Linked DNA regions of Niveibacterium microcysteis. The protein of the gene in region 2 binds, or shares a complex with, the protein of the main gene of each other region. Links are inferred from orthologs where the notes say so. Each region holds a gene or a part of one and is shown on either strand. Other genes may lie near its edges. The genes, in order: secY and secA.

Region 1 (9,063 bases), 2.9 Mb from region 2 along the record:
GTATGCCACTGCATCCAGACGGCCTTCCAGCAGCTGGAGCAGGTTTTCGCCGGTTTGACCCTTGCGACGATCTGCTTCGGAATACACGCGGCGGAACTGACGTTCCAGCACGCCGTAGATCCGGCGGATTTTTTGTTTTTCGCGCAGTTGCACGCCGTAGCCGGACAGACGCTGACCGGACTTCTGACCATGCTGACCCGGCGCGTAGGCGCGGCGCTCGATTGCGCACTTATCGGTGAAGCACTTCTCCCCTTTCAGGAAGAGCTTCTCGCCTTCGCGGCGGCACTGGCGACACTTGGCATCTAGATTGCGAGCCACGTTTGAACTCCTTTAAATGCGACGCTTTTTCGGCGGACGGCAGCCGTTATGCGGGATCGGCGTGATATCGGTGATCGAAGTCACCTTGATGCCGAGCGCATTGAGCGCGCGCACCGACGACTCACGACCCGGGCCGGGGCCGGTAATGCGGACTTCAAGATTCTTGATCCCGCACTCGACCGCTACCTTGCCGGCCTGGTCAGCCGCAACCTGCGCAGCAAACGGGGTGCTCTTGCGGGAGCCCTTGAAGCCTGCGCCACCGGCGGTCGCCCACGACAGGGCATTGCCCTGACGGTCGGTGATCGTGATGATCGTGTTGTTGAAAGACGCGTGGACGTGGGCAATGCCCTCAGCCACGTTCTTTTTGACTTTTTTGCGAACCTTCGCAGCGGTCTTAGCCATTACTTAGCCCCTGATTATTTCTTGCCGGCGATCGGCTTGCGCGGACCCTTGCGGGTACGGGCGTTGGTACGGGTGCGCTGACCCCGGAGCGGCAGACCGCGACGATGACGAACGCCGCGATAGCAGCCCAAGTCCATCAGACGCTTGATGTTCATCGTCACTTCGCGACGCAGGTCGCCTTCGACGGTGAACTTGCCGACCTCGTCGCGAAGCCGATCCATCTCAGCTTCGGTCAGATCCTTGACCTTGGTCGTGCGCGCCACGCCCGCGGCATCACAGATCTTCTGTGCGCGAGTGCGACCGATACCGAAAATCGACGTGAGTGCGATTTCCGAGTGCTTGTGGTTCGGGATGTTAACCCCAGCGATACGGGCCATGCTGTTACCCCAAATACGCTAAACGTGTTGTACCGAAAGCGCGGGGCATCAGCCCTGGCGCTGCTTGTGACGCGGATCTTCGCAGATCACACGCACCACACCTTTGCGACGGATGACCTTGCACTTCCGACAAATCGGCTTGACCGAAGCCTGAACTCTCATGTTTCGCTCCTAATTTCCAAAACTATTTGGCCCGGAAGACGATGCGACCTTTGGTCAGATCGTAGGGCGTAAGTTGTACTGTGACCCTGTCGCCGGGAAGGATACGGATGTAATGCATCCGCATCTTTCCGGAGATATGGCCCAACACGACGTGCCCGTTTTCGAGCTTTACCTTGAACGTCGCGTTCGGCAAGGTCTCGACGACCTCGCCCAACATCTCAATGACGTCTTCCTTGCTCATCCCTACTTGGTCGGCAGCCCTGCACCCTTGAAGTTCGCCTTCTTGAGAAGGCTCTCGTATTGGTGCGACATGATGTAGGCCTGAACCTGGGACATGAAGTCCATCGTGACGACCACGATAATCAGCAGCGATGTTCCACCGAAGTAGAACGGCACGTGCCAATTCAGAATCAGGAACTCAGGAATCAGGCAAACGACCGTGATATACACAGCGCCAGCCAGCGTGAGCCGCGTCAGAATCTTGTCGATATACCGAGCCGTCTGTTCACCCGGACGAATCCCCGGAACGAACGCGCCACTCTTCTTCAGATTGTCGGCCGTCTCCTTCGAATTGAAGACGAGCGCCGTATAGAAGAAGCAGAAGAACACGATCGCCGATGCGTACAGCAGCACGTAGACCGGCTGCCCCGGTGACAGCGTAGCGGCAAGGTCCTTGACGAAACGCGCCACCGGCGACTCGCTCGCACCGCCGAACCACTGCCCCAGCGTTGCCGGAAAGAGAATGATCGACGAAGCAAAGATCGGCGGAATCACGCCAGCCATGTTCAACTTCAACGGCAGGTGCGAACTCTGACCGCCGTAAACACGGTTGCCGACTTGACGCTTCGCGTAGTTCACCAGGATCTTGCGCTGGCCGCGCTCAACGAACACGACCACCGCCGTCACCACCGCAACGAGCGCGCAGATGAACAGCGCCGAAACGGGATGCATTGCCCCGGTCCGTACCAGTTCGAACAGGCCACCAACCGAATTCGGCAGTCCCGCTGCGATACCCGCAAAGATGATCAACGAGATCCCGTTGCCCAGACCACGCTCAGTGATCTGCTCACCCAGCCACATCAGGAACATCGTGCCGGTCACCAACGTCGTAATCGTCACGAAACGGAACGTCAAACCCGGATCCAGCACCAAGCCCGCTTGCGCTTCAAGCGCCACCGAAATGCCGAACGCCTGAAACAGCGCCAGCGCAACAGTGCCGTAGCGGGTGTACTGCGTGATCTTGCGACGCCCGGACTCGCCTTCTTTCTTCAACTGCTCAAGCTGCGGCGACGCAACGGAAAGCAGCTGCATGATGATCGATGCCGAAATGTACGGCATGATCCCCAGCGCGAAGATCGTAAAGCGAGACAGCGCGCCACCTGAGAACAGGTTGAACACGCCCAGGATTCCGCCCTTCTGCGACTGAAACAGCTCGGCGAGTCTGACGGGGTCGATTCCAGGAACTGGGATATGCGCGCCGATCCGATAAACGATCAACGCACCCAGCAGGAACCAAAGCCGCCGCTTCAGATCGCCGAACTTGCCGGTCTTGCCGAGTGTTGCCGAAGGATTCGCCACCATTGCGTCCTGGCTTTACTCGGCCACGCTGCCGCCGGCAGCCTCGATCGCAGCCTTCGCGCCCTTGGTGGCACCAACGCCACGCAGAACGACCTTGCGACCGATTTCACCCGACAGAATCACCTTCGCGGACAGCGCGTCGCCAGCGATCAGGCCGGCGCTCTTCAGCACCAGCAGATCGATTTCAGCCGCTTCCAGCTTGTTGATCTCGGAAAGGCGGACTTCAGCGTTGCGAGCCGCAGTCAGCGAATTGAAGCCACGCTTCGGCAGGCGACGCTGCAAAGGCATTTGACCGCCTTCGAAGCCAACCTTGTGGAAGCCGCCAGCACGGGACTTCTGCCCCTTGTGGCCGCGACCGCAGGTCTTGCCCAAACCACTACCAATGCCGCGCCCGACACGCTTCTTAGCATGCTTGGAACCAGCGCCCGGCTTAAGGTTATTCAGTTCCATTTAGCCCTCGCACTTCACCAGGTACGCAACTTTGCGAACCATGCCGCGCACCGCCGGCGTGTCCTCAAGTTGAACCGTGGAATTGATACGGCGCAGACCAAGGCCACGCACGGTGGCGCGGTGGTCTTGCTTGGTGCCGATCAGGCTCTTCACGAGCGTGACACGAATCGTCTTGTCAGCCATGACTTACCCCAGGATCTGTTCGACGGTCAGTCCGCGCTTCGCAGCGATCTCAGCCGGCGTATTGATTGCCGAAAGACCGTTGAGCGTTGCACGCACGACGTTGTACGGGTTGGTCGAGCCGAGGCACTTGCAGATCACGTCGGTCACGCCCATCACTTCGAAGACTGCGCGCATTGCGCCGCCCGCGATGATGCCGGTACCGGTCGGCGCCGGCTGCATCAGAACTACCGATGCGCCATGCTTGCCGATGATCTGGTGCTGCAGCGTGCCGTTCTTCAGAGAAACCTTGAACAGCTTGCGGCGCGCCTCTTCCATGGCTTTCTGGACAGCGACCGGAACTTCGCGGGACTTGCCCTTGCCCATTCCGATACCACCGTCGCCATCGCCAACCACCGTGAGCGCTGCGAAACCGAGGATGCGACCACCCTTGACCACCTTGGTGACCCGGTTGATCGACACCATCTTTTCGCGCAGGCCATCATCGCGCTCTTCACCAGCCTGTGCTTTTTTCGTCTGTTGCTTAGCCATGACGTCCCCGCTCAGAACTTGAGGCCGCCTTCGCGGGCCGCCTCAGCAAGCGCCTTGACGCGGCCGTGGTACTTAAACCCGGCACGGTCAAACGCAACCGCTTCGATACCGGCGGCCTTGGCGCGCTCGGCAATAAGCTTGCCCACTACGGCAGCTGCCGCGGCGTTCCCGCCGTTCGACAGATCCTTGCGGACGTCGGCCTCGACGGTCGATGCCGCCGCGAGAACCTTCGAACCACAGCCCGAGATGACTTGGGCGTAGATATGGCAATTGGAGCGGAACACAGTGAGGCGAACCGCCTTCTTTTCGGCAATCACGGCGCGGGTTTTGCGAGCCCGACGCAGACGCGTTTCCTTTTTGTTCATGATCTTCCGCCCTTACTTCTTCTTGGTTTCCTTCAGGACCACCACCTCGTCGGCATAACGAACACCCTTGCCCTTATAGGGCTCAGGCGAGCGGTACGCGCGCACTTCAGCGGCAACCTGACCAACCAATTGCTTATCGATACCCTTGATCAGGATTTCGGTCTGAGTCGGCGTTTCGACCTTGATGCCGACCGGCATCTGGTGAACGACCGGGTGCGAGAAGCCCAGCGTCAGGTTGAGCTTGTCGCCTTGAGCCTGAGCACGGTAACCGACGCCAACCAGGTTGAGCTTGCGCTCGAAACCCTTGGTCACGCCATTCACCATGTTCGCCACCAGCGCGCGGGTCGTACCCGACAGCGCGTTGCCCAGATCAGCACCGGCAACCGCCTTGCAGACCAGCTTGTCGCCGTCACGCTCCACCGTCACCGACGGATGCAGCTTCTGCTTCAGCGAACCCAGCGGGCCCTTAACCGACACTTCACCTGCAGCCAGCGCCACCTCAACACCTTGCGGCAGCACCACGGGGTTCTTTGCTACACGAGACATCGCACCCCTCCTTAGGCCACGATGCAGAGCACTTCGCCGCCCACATTGGAAGCGCGTGCCTTGCGATCGGTCATGACGCCACGCGGCGTCGAGACAATGGCAACACCAAGGCCGTTCATGACCTTCGGCAGGTTGTTGCTACCACGGTAAATACGAAGTCCAGGACGGCTCACGCGCTCAATGCGCTCGATAACCGGGCGGCCTGCGTAGTACTTGAGCGAGATGTCCAGCTCACGCTGACCACCTTCACCACGAACCACGAAACCGTCGATATAGCCTTCGTCCTTCAGGACTTCAGCGATAGCCACCTTAAGCTTGGACGTCGGCATAGAGACAGATGCCTTCTGCGACGACTGCGCATTGCGAATGCGCGTCAGCATATCGGCGACCGGATCGGACATACTCATTCTTCCGTCTCCTTACCAGCTGGCCTTGGTCATACCCGGAACTTCGCCGCGGAAAGCAATCTCACGCAGCTTGTTACGGCACAGACCGAATTTGCGGAACACACCGCGCGGACGACCGGTCAGCGCGCAACGATTGCGCTGACGGGACGGCGACGCGTTGCGCGGCAGCGACTGAAGCTTCTGGCGCGCAGCTGCGCGCTCTTCGTCTGTCAGCTTGCTGTCATTGATCTTCGCGACGAGTTCGGCGCGCTTTGCCGCGAACTTTGCGACCGTTTTGGCGCGCTTATCTTCACGGTTGATCAGAGCGAGTTTCGCCATAACACCCTCAATTCTTGAACGGGAACTTGAACGCCGCGAGCAGCGCGCGCGCTTCGTCGTCCGTCTTGGCAGTCGTGGTGATGCTGATGTTCAGACCGCGCAGCGCGTCGATCTTGTCGTACTCAATCTCGGGGAAAATGATTTGCTCTTTCACACCGAGGTTGTAGTTGCCACGACCATCAAAGCCCTTGGCGACAATGCCGCGGAAGTCGCGAATACGCGGCATCGCGATCGTCACCAAACGATCCAGGAATTCGAACATCCGCGGACCGCGCAGGGTCACCATGCAGCCGATCGGATAACCATCACGAATCTTGAAGCCGGCGATCGACTTCTTCGACTTGGTGGTTACAGGCTTCTGGCCGGCAATCTTCAGCAGATCACCCACAGCATTGTCGAGCACCTTCTTGTCGCCGACCGCTTCACCGACACCCATGTTCAGGGTGATCTTCGTGATACGGGGGACTTCCATCACCGACTTGTAGCCGAACTTGTTCGTCAGCTCACCAACAACGGTCGATTTGTAAAACTCTTGCAGGCGTGCCATCACCACTCCTTAACGATCGACCAGCTCGCCGTTCGACTTGAAGAAACGAACCTTGCGGCCGTCCTCAAGGACGCGGAAGCCAACGCGATCACCCTTCTGGGTCGCAGGATTGAAGAGCGCGATGTTGGAGATGTCGATCGGCATTTCCTTTTCGACAATCCCACCCACCTGGCCACGCACCGGATTCGGACGAACGTGCTTTTTCACACGATTCACGCCCTCGACCACAACATGCTGATCGTCCACGCGGACCAGCACGGAACCGCGCTTGCCCTTGTCTTTTCCGACGAGGATTACGACCTCGTCACCCTTGCGGATCTTGTCCATATTCGGCCCTTACAGCACTTCCGGCGCGAGCGAGACGATCTTCATGAAACGCTCGGTACGCAACTCGCGCGTAACCGGCCCGAAGATGCGCGTACCGATCGGCTCGAGCTTGTTGTTGAGCAGCACCGCAGCGTTCGTATCGAACTTGATCAGCGAGCCGTCCGGACGACGAACACCCTTGGCGGTACGAACCACCACGGCGCTATAAACGTCGCCCTTCTTCACGCGACCGCGCGGCGCGGCATCCTTGATGCTCACTTTGATGATGTCACCGACACCAGCGTAGCGGCGCTTGGAGCCGCCGAGCACCTTGATGCACATAACCGAACGCGCGCCGGTGTTATCGGCCACGTCCAGAATGGTCTGCATTTGGATCATTGCTTAACTCCAACTTAATCCGCCGCGTGAGCGGCAGTCAGTCTTGGAACCCGTTCGGGTGGAAACAGATTGGCGTCCGGATGAAACCACCCGAACGCCAATCGGTGAAGCGCGAGATTCTAGCAGAGCCCCGGCGGGTTCCGCAAGTATTAAATTACGCGAGCCTTTTCGAGCACTCGCGTCACGCGCCACGCCTTCGTCTTGGAGACCGGCGCACACTCCTCGATCTCAACCAGGTCGCCTTCAGCGGCAACACCGGCATCAACGTCGGCGTGGTACTTCTTCGAACGAATAATCACCTTGTCGTAGAGCGGGTGCTTAACACGACGCTCGATCAGCACGGTGACCGTACGTTCCATCTTGTCGCTGACAACACGGCCGCTCAAAGTCCGCTTGATGGCATCAGTCATTTTGCGGCTCCCTTCTCGCGAAGAATCGTACGAACGCGAGCGATATCGCGACGCACGTTACCCAGTTGGGCGTGGTTGTTCAGCTGCTGAGTTGCCAGTTGCATACGCAGCGAAAACTGCGCCTTCAACAGATCAAGCAACTCCTTGTTCAGCTCAGAGGGCTCTTTCGCCCTGAGTTCGCTGGCTTTCATCTTTATTGCCCCACCTGGCGAGCAACGAAAACCGTCTCGATCGGAAGCTTGGCCGCGGCGAGGCGGAAGGCTTCACGGGCGAGCGTCTCATCAACGCCATCCATTTCATACAGCACTTTACCCGGCTGAATCTCAGCGACCCAGTACTCCGGATTACCCTTGCCGTTACCCATACGGACTTCAGCCGGTTTCTGCGAAATGGGCTTGTCCGGGAAAATACGGATCCAGATACGGCCGCCACGCTTGATGTGACGCGTCATTGCACGACGCGCCGACTCAATCTGGCGAGCAGTCAAACGGCCACGTCCGATCGCCTTCAGGCCGTACTCGCCGAAGCTGACCTTGGTGCCGCGGGTCGCAACGCCGGTGTTGCGGCCCTTCTGCTCCTTACGATACTTCCTTCTCGCCGGCTGCAGCATTGTTCGCTCCTGCTTTGTTTACGCGCTTGGCACCGGCCTTGTCAGCCGCCCCATCGCCGTTTGCACGGCGGGCCGGACGACGAGCGCCCGGCTTCGCATCACCTTCTTTGGCACCGCGGCGAGGACGGCGGTTTTCACCTTCCGGAGCCTCGACGACCGCAGGCTGTTCGCCACGGCCGAGGGTGTCACCCTTGTAGACCCACACCTTGATGCCAATGATCCCGTAGGTCGTCTTGGCTTCCGAGGTGCCGTAGTCGATATCGGCGCGCAGCGTATGCAGCGGCACACGACCTTCGCGATACCACTCGGTACGTGCAATTTCGGCACCGTTCAGACGGCCCGAGCTCATGATCTTGATGCCCTGGGCACCCAGACGCATGGCGTTTTGCATCGCACGCTTCATCGCGCGGCGGAACATGATCCGCTTTTCAAGCTGCTGCGCGATCGAGTCGGCGATCAGCTTGGCGTCGACTTCCGGCTTGCGGATCTCTTCGATGCTGACGTGTACAGGCACCTTCAGGATCTTCTGCAGATCAGCCTTCAGCTGCTCGATATCCTCGCCCTTCTTGCCGATCACAACGCCCGGACGGGCGCTGTAAACGGTGATACGGGCGGTTTTCGCCGGACGCTCGATCAGCACACGGCCAACCGAAGCGTGACCCAGCTTCTTCTTCAGATGCTCGCGAACCTGCAGGTCCTCGAGAAGCATCCCCGAGAAGTTCTGGCTGTTTGCGAACCAGCGCGAAGTCCAGTTACGCGTCACCGAGAGGCGGAAGCCAGTCGGATGAATCTTCTGTCCCATGTGTGCTCCTTACTCGCCGACAGTCACGTAGATGTGGCAAGTCGGCTTGAGGATGCGGTTACCGCGTCCCTTTGCACGCGCCGTGAAGCGCTTGAGCGACGTACCCTGTTCGACGTAGATGCTCGTCACCTTGAGAGTGTCGATATCAGCGCCGTCGTTATGCTCCGCATTCGCGATCGCCGACTCGAGCACCTTCTTGACGATCTTGGCGCCCTTCTTCGGGCAGAACGTCAGAGTATTCAGGGCTTGGTCGACTTTCTTGCCGCGCACCAGGTCAGCCACCAGCCGACCCTTTTGGGCGGAGAGACGGACGCCGCGCAGAATTGCTTTGGTTTCCATCGTCGCTCCTTACTTC
Region 2 (13,046 bases):
GCCGGTCTTCTCCGGACCCGAGGGGAGCGCGTCGCAGGTGCTTGAGCGCTATCGCGACTTCGCGTCTCAGCTTGCATCGATCAGCGCCGTGCCGGCCGCCCTGAACTACTCGCAGCGGCAGGCCTGGCAGATCCGCCTCGAAGACGGGCTCGTGATCGAGCTTGGACGTGATCAGCCTAACACCCCGCTTGGCGAACGCCTGGCGCGGTTCGTATCAGTTTGGCCGCAGGCGCGCACTCGCCTGCAGGCGCCCGCGACGGTGGCGGACTTGCGCTACCCGACCGGATTTGCGGTGCAGGTCGCCGTGGCCCCCAGCAACAAGGCAAAACAATGAGCAAGGAATACAAGGATCTGATTGTCGGCCTCGACATCGGCACCTCGAAGATCACCGCGCTGGTCGCCGAGATGAAGCCGGACGGCCGCTTCGAAGTGGTCGGCGCCGCGTCGCAGCCATCCAGCGGCCTGCGCAAGGGCGTCGTGGTCAACATCGAAGCCACCGTCGAGGCGATCTCAAAGGTCGTGCAGGAGGTCGAGATGATGGCCAACTGCAAGATCCGCGATGTCTACACCGGCATTGCAGGCAGCCACATCCGCAGCTTCAACTCGAACGGCATGACACCGATCAAGGATCGCGAGGTCACGCCGCTCGACGTTGAGCGTGTGATTGAAACGGCCAAGGCGATGCCGCTCCCGGCGGACCAGCAGATCCTGCACATCCTGACGCAGGAATTCATCATCGACGGGCAGGACGGCGTGCGCGAACCGATCGGCATGAGCGGCGTGCGCCTCGAAGTGAAGGTGCACATCGTCACCGGCGCGGTGTCCGCGGCGCAAAACCTCGTCAAGTGCGTGCGCCGCTGCGGCCTCGAGGTCAACGACCTTGTGTTGCAGCCGCTCGCATCGAGCTTCGCGACCCTGACCGAGGACGAGAAAGAGCTCGGCGTGTGTCTCGTCGACATCGGCGGCGGTACGACTGACATCGCCGTCTTCACGCAAGGCGCGATCCGCCACACGGCGGTGATCCCAGTTGCAGGCGATCAGGTTACCAATGACATTGCCATGGCGCTGCGTACGCCGACGGCCGAGGCCGAGGAGATCAAGATCCGCTACGGCGTTGCGATGCCGGCCTTGGTTGATCCGGAAGCGATGATTGATGTGCCGAGCGTTGGCGAGCGCGCTGCGCGCAAGCTCTCGCGTCAGGCCTTGGCCGATGTGATCGAGCCGCGCGTCTCCGAGTTGTTCGAGCTGGTGCAGGCCGAACTGCGTCGCAGTGGCTACGAGGAACTGCTGTCCTCCGGCCTCGTGCTGACGGGCGGCTCGGCGGTGCTGGCCGGCGTTGTGGAACTGGGCGAGGAGATCTTCCATACCCCGGTGCGCATCGGCATTCCGCATTACCAGGGCAGTCTCGCCGACATGGTTTGCCACCCGCAGTATGCGACCGCAATGGGCCTGCTTTTCGAGGCGGCAGCGCAACGGCGCAGGGGGCTGCACGCGCACGAAACACGTAGTGTGAAGCAGTCATTTCAACGAGTTATGGCGTGGTTTGCGCGCAATTTCTAAGCACGCGAGCCAAAGTATTTCACGGCGCAGCAATTGCATGTGGCATGGCGCCGATATTTAGTTGTAAACTTTCATTGGCGTACTATATTTAGGTGGTTGTTAAATTCCCCGACAGCGGGGTAAACCACCTGCGCCAGGGCTGAATCAGGAGGCTAGGCAGATGTTCGAGATCAGGGAAAAAGAAGCCGTCGGAACCGTCATCAAAGTGATCGGGATTGGCGGTGCGGGTGGTAACGCCATCGACCACATGATCCGCGAAGGGGTCAAAGGGGTTGAGTTCGTGTGTGCCAATACCGACGCCCAGGCTCTCAAGCGCAGCAGCGCTGCCACCAAGATTCAGCTCGGCGATTCCGGCCTCGGCGCGGGCGCGAAGCCCGAAGCTGGCCGTACAGCGGCGCTGGATGCGCGCGACCGGATCGCTGACGCGCTGACCGGCGCGCACATGGCCTTCATTACCGCCGGCATGGGCGGTGGCACCGGTACTGGGGCCGCGCCCGTTGTCGCAGAAGTCGCTCGCGAGATGGGCGTGCTGACGGTCGCCGTGGTGACCAAGCCGTTCGACTTCGAGAACCGCAATCGTGTCGCGGACAGCGGCATCGAAGAACTCGCCAAGCACGTCGACTCCCTGATCGTGGTGCTGAATGACAAGCTGATGGAAGTGCATGGCGACGACGCCAGCGTTGAAGAGTGCTTCCGTTCCGCCGACAACGTGCTGCGCAACGCGGTCGGCGGCATCGCTGAAATCATCAACATTCCGGGCCTGGTCAACGTCGACTTCCAGGACGTCCGCACCGTGATGGCCGAAATGGGCCGCGCGATGATGGGTTCGGCTGAAGCTGCCGGCATCGATCGCGCCCGCATCGCGGCTGAACAGGCTGCTTGCTGCCCGCTGCTTGAAGGTGTTGAACTCTCGGGCGCGCGTGGCGTGCTGATCAACATCTCGGCGAGCCGTTCGCTGAAGATGAGCGAAGTCCGTGAAGCGGTGAATACCGTGCGCGCCTTTGCGCATGCCGACGCATTCGTGATCTACGGCACCGTGTTCGACGAAGCGATGGAAGATCGCATTCGCGTGACCGTTGTCGCAACGGGTCTTGGCGTTGCGAAGGCTGCCGCGCAGAAGCCGCCGATGCACGTGATTCGCACCGGCACCGACAACGTCGGGATCGAAGTGAACTATGCCGATCTGGAACAGCCGGCGGTCATCCGTCGCCAGCACCGCCGTTCGACCGTTGAGGCGATGAGCGCCAATGGCTTCGGTACGCTGGACATTCCGGCCTTTCTGCGCAAGCAAGCGGATTGATCGGCAGATGATGAATCGGACGCCCCGCCTCGGCGGGGCGTTTTCGTTTCTGGATATCGGTGGCCTATGCTGACGATAGCGGGTGTCAATCGTCGCCTGCGGCCCGCGTGATAAAATCGTTTCCGATCAATCTCTTGCCGGAGCCCGTCTATGCTCGGACAACGCACGCTGAAGACCATCGTCACCGCCACCGGTGTCGGGCTGCACAGCGGCATCAAGGTAACGCTCAGCCTGCGCCCGGCAGCACCGGATACCGGCATCGTCTTTCGCCGGGTCGATCTCGATCCGCCGGTCGATTTGCCTGCTTCGCCCTACTCGGTCGTCGATACGCGCCTGTGTTCCGGCTTGCAGCAGGGCGAGGCCAAGATCGGTACTGTCGAACACTTGATGTCCGCGTTGGCTGGCTTGGGTGTCGATAATGCCTATGTCGATGTAGATGGCCCGGAAATTCCGATCCTGGATGGGTCGGCTGCGCCGTTTGTATTCCTGATCCAGTCCGCCGGCATCGAAGAGCAGGGTGCTCCGAAGCGGTTCCTTCGCGTACTGAAACCGGTTGAGGTGAGGGAGGGGGATAAATGGGTTCGCCTCGATCCGCATGAAGGCTTTCGCCTTGCGTTCTCGATCCAGTTCAATCACCCCGCAATCGATCGAACCGGCACCGAGGTCTCGGTCGATTTTGCGGAGCATTCATACGTGCGGGAGATTTCGCGTGCCCGCACCTTCGGCTTCATGCACGAGGTGGAGTACATGCGCGACGCGGGCCTCGCTCGTGGCGGCAGCCTCGACAACGCGATCGTGATGGACGAGTACCGCGTCCTGAATGCCGATGGATTGCGTTACGGCGACGAGTTCGTCAAGCACAAGGTGCTGGACGCCATCGGCGATCTCTACCTCGCGGGCCATCCCTTGTTGGCGGCCTACTCGGCACACAAGTCCGGCCATGCGCTCAACAACCAGGTTCTGCGCGCGTTGCTCGAAGACAAGACTGCCTGGGATATCGTGAGTTTCGACCGCGATGAAGATGTACCGGCTTCGCTTTCGCGCGCCTTTGAACTCCACGCCGCGGCCTGAGGCGTGCTGATCTTACGGCTGCTCGTCGTTCTGGTTGCGATCGGTGGCGTTGCGAGCTACTTCGCCTACCTGTTCACCGGCCGCGCAGGCTATTTGCGCTTGGCGAAGAACCTGGCCCGCTTCACTCTCGTAGCGGTGCTCGTATTTCTTGGCTTGCTCCTGCTTGAGCGTGTGCTGATGCCGGTGTTCTGATTACGAGCGGCGCCGCGCGGCGCGCTCGATCAGCCGTGCCAGTGGCGCGGCGAGCGGAGACCGCTCGCTCAACTGTTCTTTCAGGTGCTCCAGTCCGGCGAGCACGTCCGCATCAATCTCGCGTACCGGCTGCGGCCGTCGCGCGTCGGTACTCTTCTGCAGTCGAACGCGCACGCGGATCTCCTCGATCTGAGCGCCTTGCGCCGCGAGGCCCTCGCGAAGTCGCGGCAACAGCATCTTGAGGCGCGCAGCCACCGTTGCGTTCTGCACATGCAGAGCAAGGACGCCGTTCTGCAGGTTCGCGACGGCCACTGCACCCTGCAGGTAGTCAGGCAGTTGCAGGTCAAGCTGGCGCTGCAGGCGTACGAGTTGGCGGGCGTGTTCCTGCAGTCGCGCGAGCGGCGAATCGCCGCCGACCAGGGTGCCAATCAGGCGCGCGCGGGGTGGTCGGCTCATGCGTTTGACCCCCGCGTCCGGGGGCATTGCGCCCCGCGTGTTAGAATCGCCGCTTTTACGCCTGACCCCCGAGTCAACATGATTGCAGGCCTCCTCAAGAAGATCTTCGGCAGCCGGAATGAGCGGCTGGTTCGCCAATACATGTCCACCGTGCGCGCCATCAATGCGCTGGAGCCGGGCATCGCGGCATTGACCGACGAACAGCTGCGTGCGAAGACGGACGAGTTCAAGCAACGCCACGCAAACGGCGAATCGCTCGACAAGCTTTTGCCGGAGGCTTTCGCGGTGGTGCGCGAAGCTGGCAAGCGGGTGCACGGCATGCGGCATTTCGATGTGCAGCTCATCGGCGGCATGGTACTGCACTACGGCAAGATCGCCGAAATGCGGACGGGTGAAGGCAAGACGCTGATGGCGACCCTGCCGGCCTACCTGAACGCGCTGTCGGGCAAAGGCGTGCACGTCATCACGGTCAACGACTACCTTGCCAGCCGCGATGCGGACTGGATGGGGCGTGTCTACGGCTTCCTCGGGCTGACCTGCGGCTGCAACCTGTCGCAAATGACGCACGAGGCCAAGCAGGCCGCGTATAGCTGCGACATTACTTACGGCACGAACAACGAGTTCGGCTTCGACTATCTGCGCGACAACATGGTCTATTCGACCGGCGAGCGGGTACAGCGTGGCCTGAACTTCGCGGTGGTCGACGAAGTTGACTCGATCCTGATCGACGAAGCCCGTACGCCGCTGATCATCTCCGGTCAGGCCGACGATCACACCGACCTGTATGTGAAGATGAACGCCGTCGCGCCGCTGCTGAAGAAGCAGGAGGGCGAGGACGAGAACGTTACGGTGCCGGGCGACTACACCGTCGACCTGAAGGCACATCAAGTCCTGCTCACCGAGCAGGGGCATGAGACCGCCGAAGGGCTGCTGGCAAAGGCGGGCCTGCTGGCCGAAGGCTCAAGCCTTTACGACCCGGCAAACATCCTGCTGATCCACCACCTGTACGCAGCGTTGCGCGCGCATTCGCTGTATCACCGCGACCAACACTACGTCGTGCAGAACGGTGAAGTGGTGATCGTCGATGAGTTCACCGGCCGCCTGATGGCAGGGCGCCGTTGGTCCGATGGTCTGCACCAGGCGGTCGAGGCCAAGGAAGGCGTCCAGATCAACGCTGAGAACCAGACCCTCGCGTCGATCACTTTCCAGAACTACTTCCGCATGTACGCCAAGCTTTCCGGCATGACCGGTACGGCGGACACCGAGGCCTACGAATTCCATCAGATCTACGGCCTTGAAACAGTTGTGATCCCGACCAATCGCCCGATGATCCGTATCGACGCGAACGATCTGGTGTATCGCACCGCCAAGGAAAAGTACGACGCGATCATCCGCGATATCAAGGATTGCCACGAGCGCGGTCAGCCAGTGCTGGTCGGCACGACCTCGATCGAGAACTCCGAGCTGCTGTCGCACCTGCTCGATGCGCAGAAGCTGCCGCATCAGGTGCTCAACGCCAAGCAGCACGCCAAAGAGGCCGAGATCATCGTGCAGGCGGGCCGCCCGGGCGTGATAACGATCGCGACCAACATGGCAGGCCGCGGTACCGACATCGTCCTTGGCGGTAACGTCGAGAAGCAGATCGCCCTGCTGCGCGAAGACGCATCGGTGCCGGAAGAGGAAAAAGCGGCAAAGATTGACGCGCTGCGCGCCGAGTGGAAGGTGCTGCACGAGAAGGTGATCGCGGCCGGCGGCCTGAAGATCATCGGCACCGAGCGTCACGAGTCGCGGCGTATCGACAATCAGTTGCGTGGCCGTTCCGGCCGCCAGGGTGACCCGGGTGCATCCCGCTTCTACCTGTCGCTGGAAGATCCGCTGATGAAGATCTTCGCCGGCGATCGCCTCAACGCGATCATGGTGCGGTTGAAGATGCCGGAAGGCGAGGCGATCGAGGCGGGCATCGTTACGCGTTCGCTCGAGTCCGCCCAGCGCAAGGTTGAACAGCGCAACTTCGATATCCGCAAGCAATTGCTGGAGTACGACGACGTAGCGAACGATCAGCGCAAGGTCATCTACCTGCAGCGCAACGAACTGCTTGAAGCAAACGAAATCGGCGAGACCATCACGGCGATGCGCCAGGGCGTGCTGCACGACCTGTTCCGCACTTACGTGCCGGCCGAGAGCGTCGAGGAGCAGTGGGATCTGCCGGGCTTCGAGCGTGCCTTGGAAGGTGAATTCCAGCTCAAGCTGCCGGTTGCACAGTGGAGCAAGGACGACCAGAGCCTGTCGGACGACGACTTGCTGCGCAAGATCATTGAAGCGGCCGATGCGGCCTACGCCGAGAAGATCGCGCCGGTCAATCCGGAAGCGTGGCGCGGCTTTGAGCGCAACGTGATGCTCAACAGCCTCGATACTCACTGGCGCGAGCATCTGGCTTCGCTCGACCACCTGCGGCAGGGCATCCATCTGCGCGGTTACGCGCAGAAGAATCCGAAGCAGGAGTACAAGCGCGAATCCTTCGAGTTGTTCGAAAGCCTGCTCTCCACCGTTCGAATCGAAGTGACGCGCCTGCTGATGACGGTGCAGATCCGCTCCGAGGAACAACTGGAAGAGGCCGAGCCGCAACCGGCGCCGGTCGACAATGTCCAGTACCACCACGCGGACTACGACGAAGCGCTGGCGGCTGCGGACGCCAGCAGCGAGGCGCGGCCGATGCCGGCTCAAGGTGGCGTCAAGGTGGGCCGCAACGATGCGTGCCCGTGCGGGTCGGGCAAGAAGTTCAAGCACTGCCACGGCAAGCTCAGCTGATCGGCTGTCTTCCGTCCCCAGAAAACGCCGGCCGAGTGCCGGCGTTTTGCTTTCATGCGCTACAGCTTGCTGGTTTCGCTGCCGTTAAGGGTTTGTGACATGTAGGAGCCAGCCATCGTGACCACGCTGCAGGACGCTCGCCGCCTTGGGGCCCAGGGCTTTGTCGCGCGCATACGCGAACGCGACATGCCGGCGTTCGGGCGCACCGTGGACTCGATCCGCGAAGTCGCGGACGACGAGAAGGCGTCGGCCTCGGCGCTGGCTTCGATCATCCTGCAGGACGCCGCGCTGACGACCAAGGTGCTCAAGCTCGCCAACAGCGCGTACTTCAATCCCTCGCGCGCCCACATCAGCACGGTCAGCCGCGCCCTTGTGGTACTTGGTTTTGACGCGGTCGCCAACATGGCGCTGTCGCTCGTGCTGATCGACGCCTTGCTGCGCGGCGGCGTGCGGGAGCGCGTCGTGACCGAGATGGCGCGCGCCTTTCATGCTGCGGTTCAAGCCCGCACCCTGGCCGCGCTGAAGGCAGACCCGAACCCGGAAGAAGTCTTCATTTCCGCCTTGCTCGCCCGTGTAGGCGAGATGGCCTTCTGGTGCTTCGGCGATGAGGCGGCCCAGTCGCTCGACAGCACGCTGTCAACCGGCGTGCCCGCCGAAGTGGCCGAGCAGAACGTGCTGGGCTATCGACTGCGCCAGATTACCTTGGGCTTGGTGAAGGACTGGCGTTTGGGCGGCTTGCTGACCAGTGTCATCGAACAAGGCGAGCGGGGCGGGGACCGCGAGAAATCGGTTGCGCTGGCACACTCGCTCGCGCGGCAGGCCGAGGGAGGCTGGGAGGCGCCCGCCACAAGACAGGTGCTCGACCAGATCTCGAAGCATCTCGACCGGCCCCTGGACGAAATCCTGCCGCTGATCACCGATAACGCCGTTGCCGCTGCGCAGGCTGCGGTGAACTACGGGGCGCATGAGGCGGCGCGACTGATTCCTCTGCCGCGCAGCGGCGGCGCCGTGACGGTGCAGGAAGATGAGGATTCGAGCGGTCCGAACCCCTTGTTGCAACTCAAGATCCTGCGCGACCTTTCGATGCTGATCGCGGGCAAACCGAATTTGAACGACGTGCTGACGCTGGCGCTGGAGGGGATCTTCCGCGGTATCGGCATGGATCGCGCCCTGTTTGCGATGCTGACACCGGATCGCCAGCACCTGGTTGGCAAGGCCGGCTTGGGGCCCGGCGCTGATGCGCTGGTGCGGGCATTTCAGTTTGCGCTCGATGGCAGCCCCGGCGAGCTGGTCAATACCGTGGTGGCGCGCCAGCAGAGTTTCGTCGTTGCCAATGCCTTCGAGGCGCCGGTGCGCCTCGAGCGTCTGACTCGTGCCGGGGGCGTGCCACCGTTCGTTATCGCCCCAATCGTGGTGCATGGTCGGACGATCGGCGCGTTCTACGCAGATCGCATCAAGGCGGATGCGGTGCTGTCCGAAGAGGATGCGACTGGGGTGCTGCATTTCGTGCAGCAGGCGTCGATGGGCTTCGAACACGTAGCGGCTCGGGGGGCACGTGCCTGATCCGTTAAACTTGCAGGCTGATCGGCCGCCCTGTCGCGGCCTTAACTGCCTGGAGCCGCCATGCCTGTTTGCCTGAATCCGCCCATCGCCTCTGAACTGCTGCCGGTCGCCGGCGTCCGACTGGGCGTCGCGCAGGCAGGTATCCGCAAGGCAGATCGTCGCGACCTGACCCTGATCGAATTGGCGGAAGGCAGCCGCGCTGCCGGCGTGTTCACGCAGAACCGTTTCTGCGCGGCACCGGTTCAGGTCTGCCAGGCTCACCTGGAGGCGGGCTCGGCGATTCGCGCCTTGGTCATCAACACGGGTATCGCGAATGCGGGTACCGGCGCGCTGGGTTTGCAGAACGCGCGCGCAACCTGTGAGGCGGTCGCCTCGCGCCTGGGTATTGCGGCGACGTCGGTACTGCCGTTCTCGACTGGCGTGATCCTTGAGCATCTGCCGATGGATCGCCTGGTGGCCGGGCTGCCGGCTGCGCAGTCTGACTTGCGTGCCGATGGCTGGCATGACGCTGCGCACGGTATCATGACGACCGATACGATCGCGAAGGCCACGTCCCGGCGCATCGAGTTGGGCGGCAAGACGGTGACGATTACCGGCATCAGCAAGGGCGCCGGCATGATCAAGCCAAACATGGCGACTATGCTCGGCTTCATGGCGACCGATGCGGCTGTCTCGCAAGCGTTGTTGCAGCAGTTGGTGCGTGAGGCGGCGGATCTGTCCTTTAACAGCATCACCGTCGATGGCGACACCTCCACCAACGATTCCTTCATCCTGATCGCTACCGGGGCGGCCGGCGCCGCAGAAATCACTGACGCGGCCTCCGCCGACTATGCCGCGCTGCGTTCTGCCGTGATCGAGGTGGCGGTGTGGCTGGCTCAGGCGATCGTGCGCGATGGCGAGGGCGCCACCAAGTTCATGACCATCGCGGTTGCGGGCGGCGCGAACCGGGAGGAATGCCGCAAGGTCGCCTACGCCGTTGCGCATTCACCGTTGGTCAAAACCGCCTTTTTTGCCTCCGACCCGAATCTCGGCCGCATCCTGGCGGCAATCGGCTACGCCGGCGTTGCGGACCTCGATGTCGATCGACTGCGCGTCTGGCTGGGCGATGCTGCCGGCGAGGTCCTCGTTGCTGAGCTGGGCGGCCGCGCGGCGGCCTATCGCGAGGCCGACGGTGCACGTATCATGAAATCGCAAGAGATCACCGTGCGTATCGATCTCGCCCGCGGCCCCGCGGCGGCTACGGTCTGGACCTGCGACTTCTCTTACGACTACGTGAAGATCAACGCTGACTACCGCTCCTGATGTCACGACGCCCAATGCCACTCAGATTTCTTGCCTGGCTAGCGCTGGTGCTGGCGGTATTGGGCGCGTCCGTTCCCGCGTGGGCGGTGGCGCCGCAAGGGTTTGCGCGGATTCACTTCCACCGCGCGGATGGCCTCTACAACGGTTGGGGGCTTCATGTCTGGGGTGAGGGGCACAACCTTGGCGAGGACACCCGCTGGACCGAGCCGCTGAAGCCGGCCGGCACCACTGACTTCGGCGTGTATTTTGATGTGCCGATTGCAGAAGAGGCGACGCAGCTGAACTTCATCATCCACCGAGGCGCCGAGAAGAGCGTGTCGACGGATCAGCTGCTGCCGCTTGAGGAATTCAACCGCGAGGTCTGGGTCATCGCCGGCGACCCCAAGCTATACGCCGCCGAGCCGGGCGCGATGCCGATCAAGTCCGGTATCGCGGTGGCGCGGCAGGCCGTCGATCGCCAGCCGATGGCGGTCTGGATCGCGCTTGCGGTATTGATCTCGGTGCTGGTGGTCGGCGTCGTCGCGAGCCGGCGCAGCAATCGCTTGCGCGAGGACATCAGCCGGCAGACTGCCCTGCTCGCCGAGGCGCGCGCTGAACTCGTGCGCCAGACCGCCGCGCAAAGCGAGGCGCATGCGCAAAGCCGCTCGCTGGCCGGCATCGATGAGCTCACCGGCCTTCTTACGCGGACGGGCTTCCGTCAGGCGCTCAACGCCATTCAAGCCAAGGCGCGGCGCAACCGGGCTGGCTTCGCGTTGTTTTTCATCGATCTGGACAACTTCAAGCCGGTCAACGATCAGCATGGCCACGCTGCGGGTGACCAGGTGCTGCGCACGGTGGCAAGCCGTCTCGTTGCCGCGGTGCGCGAGAGCGATACCGTTGCGCGCCTGGGCGGCGACGAATTCGTGGTCATCGCCGACGAGCTGGCCGATCCGCTCGCGGCGGCACGCTTGGCCTACAAGCTGGTGGCCTGTGCCACCGAGGTCATCGAATACGGCGATCATCTGTTGCGCGTAGCGGCCAGCATCGGCGTTGCCGTGTATCCGCATGACGGCGAGGACGACGCCCTGGTTGCGATTGCCGATGTGGCCATGTACCGCGCGAAGAATGCGGGTAAGAACTGCTTCCGCTTCGCCGCACCTGAGTTCGATGAGTTGGTGGCGCAGCAGGACGCGGCGGAGGCGAGCTGGCGTGCTGCCATGGCCGAGGGTGCGCTTGGGGCCCACTGGGACGTGCTCGTCGGTGCGGACGGCCAGATCTGGACCCGACGCCTGCACGCCGCGGCGTGGTCGCGAGACCAGGCGCGTGATGTTCTGCTGCCGGACCTTGTGGCGCCGGATGCTGGTTTGGCGCTGGATGCGGATCTTCAGTTGCTTGAGCGCCTCGCGGTGGCTGCGGAGGGCGCCGCAGGCGGTGTGTGGGCGATGGCGCCTGCGCGGTCCAGTCTCAGCGACCCTCGCTTCGTAACGGCCTGTCGTGGCGTCGTGGCGCGCATTGGCGCGGTGGGCGCAACGCTGGTCCTCGAGTTCGACGCAGGCATGGTGCGTCCTGAAGCGCTGTCGGATCTGATTGCGCGCGGTTTGCGCTGCGCTCTGCGGGTGTCGGACCCGGTGCGTTTGAGAATTGAAACCTTGCTTGGCAGTGCCTTGCACTACGTCAGCGTCTCCGCCGCAGGAGACGACCTGCACCGCCGCGCCGTGGCGGCCGTTGCGGCGGCGGCGGAGTCGGCCGGCGTGCCTGTGGTCGTTCGTCTGATCGGCGACGAGACGGCGCCCGAGTCGCTGCACGCGATAGCCACGTTGCGCCTCGCCTGAGGCCATGCGGCGCGGTTAGGGCCGCGGCCGCGTTCAGTGAAGCATGCCGGGCGCGGCGAGCACGAATTCCGGAATCTCGGCTTCGAACTGTGTGCCGTCTTCCGCCACCATCTGATAGGCGCCTCGCATCGTGCCGACCGCGGTCGCAATGGCGCAGCCGCTGGTGTACTCGAAGGCTTCGCCCGGAGCGAGCCGGGGCTGTTCGCCGATTACGCCGATGCCTCTTACTTCCTGCACATGCCCTGCGGCATCGGTGATCACCCAGTGACGGCTGACCAACTGTGCCGGCGTATCGCCTGTGTTCTCGATCGTCACCTTGTAGGCAAAGACGAAACGGCCCGCCTCCGCGTCTGACTGCTCTTCGATGTATTGCGCTTGCGCGGACACGGTAATCGCTGGCGACTTTGCTTCAGGCATGGCGGGTTGGCCGGGTTTGAGTCAGACCCTCATTCAAACGGGCATTCGCGCGGCGCGCCATGTTCGAATTCACGGTCCGTTTCCGGAATCCGTCCGCATCTGGGAAAATCGTGGTTTTGGGGTGGGGGAACACCGTGAGTTATCGCATCGCGCCGAGCATCCTGTCGGCAAACTTCGCCAAGCTCGGCGAAGAGGTTTTGAACGTTCTGGCGTCCGGCGCTGACTGGATCCACTTTGACGTGATGGACAACCATTACGTGCCGAATCTGACGATCGGCCCGCTCGTTTGCGAGGCGCTGCGCCCGCTGACGAACGCGACGATCGATGTGCACCTGATGGTGGAGCCGGTCGACGCGTTGGTGCCGATGTTCGCCAAGGCGGGCGCCAATGTCATCACCTTCCATCCGGAAGCAACCCGTCATGTGGATCGCACGCTGGCGCTGATCCGCGACCACGGTTGCCAGGCCGGCCTGGTGTTCAATCCGGCAACACCCTTGTCCTGGCTCGATCATGTGATGGACAAGATCGACCTGATCATGCTGATGTCGGTGAACCCCGGGTTCGGC

Evidence for each region.
Region 1: the proteins of secA (region 2) and secY are in contact, whole or in part, in a crystal structure (PDB 3DIN), measured with the Thermotoga maritima proteins. The link is inferred for Niveibacterium microcysteis from one-to-one orthologs. Residues at the interface, in WP_004082002.1 of Thermotoga maritima: Glu261, Ala262, Arg263, Lys300, Ala301, Arg302, Thr303, Ile304, Ile305, Leu323, Tyr324, Asp325, Pro326, Val329, Ser330, Tyr333, Ile336, Lys340, Phe345, Val349, Glu363, Phe364, Tyr374, Ser375, Gly376, Gly377, Glu393, Ile395, Thr482, Ser483; in WP_004081795.1 of Thermotoga maritima: Glu108, Gly109, Glu110, Glu111, Ala236, Glu237, Arg238, Arg239, Ile240, Thr241, Ile242, Gln243, Tyr244, Ala245, Arg246, Arg247, Val248, Thr249, Gly250, Arg251, Arg252, Val253, Tyr254, Gly256, Ala257, Ser258, Thr259, Tyr260, Leu261, Pro262.

What each region holds. Positions count from the first base shown.
Region 1 is NZ_CP071060.1:732,644-741,706, reverse strand. What follows is about bases 671-3,589. They hold secY (preprotein translocase subunit SecY), read right to left. Parts: upstream 2,838-3,589; coding sequence 1,503-2,837; downstream 671-1,502. Other genes in these bases: rpsE (30S ribosomal protein S5), read right to left, coding at 3,474-3,589; rpmD (50S ribosomal protein L30), read right to left, coding at 3,288-3,470; rplO (50S ribosomal protein L15), read right to left, coding at 2,853-3,287; infA (translation initiation factor IF-1), read right to left, coding at 1,282-1,500; rpmJ (50S ribosomal protein L36), read right to left, coding at 1,146-1,259. Outside these bases: rpsD (30S ribosomal protein S4), read right to left, coding at 1-318; more of rpsK, read right to left, coding at 331-670; more of rpsE, read right to left, coding at 3,590-3,998; rplR (50S ribosomal protein L18), read right to left, coding at 4,010-4,363; rplF (50S ribosomal protein L6), read right to left, coding at 4,376-4,909; rpsH (30S ribosomal protein S8), read right to left, coding at 4,921-5,316; rpsN (30S ribosomal protein S14), read right to left, coding at 5,329-5,634; rplE (50S ribosomal protein L5), read right to left, coding at 5,642-6,181; rplX (50S ribosomal protein L24), read right to left, coding at 6,191-6,508; rplN (50S ribosomal protein L14), read right to left, coding at 6,518-6,886; rpsQ (30S ribosomal protein S17), read right to left, coding at 7,036-7,296; rpmC (50S ribosomal protein L29), read right to left, coding at 7,293-7,487; rplP (50S ribosomal protein L16), read right to left, coding at 7,490-7,906; rpsC (30S ribosomal protein S3), read right to left, coding at 7,875-8,708; rplV (50S ribosomal protein L22), read right to left, coding at 8,718-9,047; rpsS (30S ribosomal protein S19), read right to left, coding at 9,057-9,063. UniProt on the Escherichia coli protein: The central subunit of the protein translocation channel SecYEG. Consists of two halves formed by TMs 1-5 and 6-10.
Region 2 is NZ_CP071060.1:3,674,577-3,687,622, reverse strand. Bases 4,333-7,587 are described here. They hold secA (preprotein translocase subunit SecA), read left to right. Parts: upstream 4,333-4,657; coding sequence 4,658-7,387; downstream 7,388-7,587. Other genes in these bases: JY500_RS16665 (HDOD domain-containing protein), read left to right, coding at 7,505-7,587; JY500_RS16675 (DciA family protein), read right to left, coding at 4,333-4,579. In the rest of the region: JY500_RS16700 (cell division protein FtsQ/DivIB), read left to right, coding at 1-334; cell division protein FtsA, read left to right, coding at 331-1,560; cell division protein FtsZ, read left to right, coding at 1,721-2,860; lpxC (UDP-3-O-acyl-N-acetylglucosamine deacetylase), read left to right, coding at 3,011-3,931; JY500_RS16680 (hypothetical protein), read left to right, coding at 3,935-4,123; more of JY500_RS16675, read right to left, coding at 4,124-4,332; more of JY500_RS16665, read left to right, coding at 7,588-8,950; bifunctional glutamate N-acetyltransferase/amino-acid acetyltransferase ArgJ, read left to right, coding at 9,011-10,252; JY500_RS16655 (diguanylate cyclase domain-containing protein), read left to right, coding at 10,267-12,063; Co2+/Mg2+ efflux protein ApaG, read right to left, coding at 12,097-12,480; rpe (ribulose-phosphate 3-epimerase), read left to right, coding at 12,615-13,046. UniProt on the Escherichia coli protein: Required for protein export, interacts with the SecYEG preprotein conducting channel.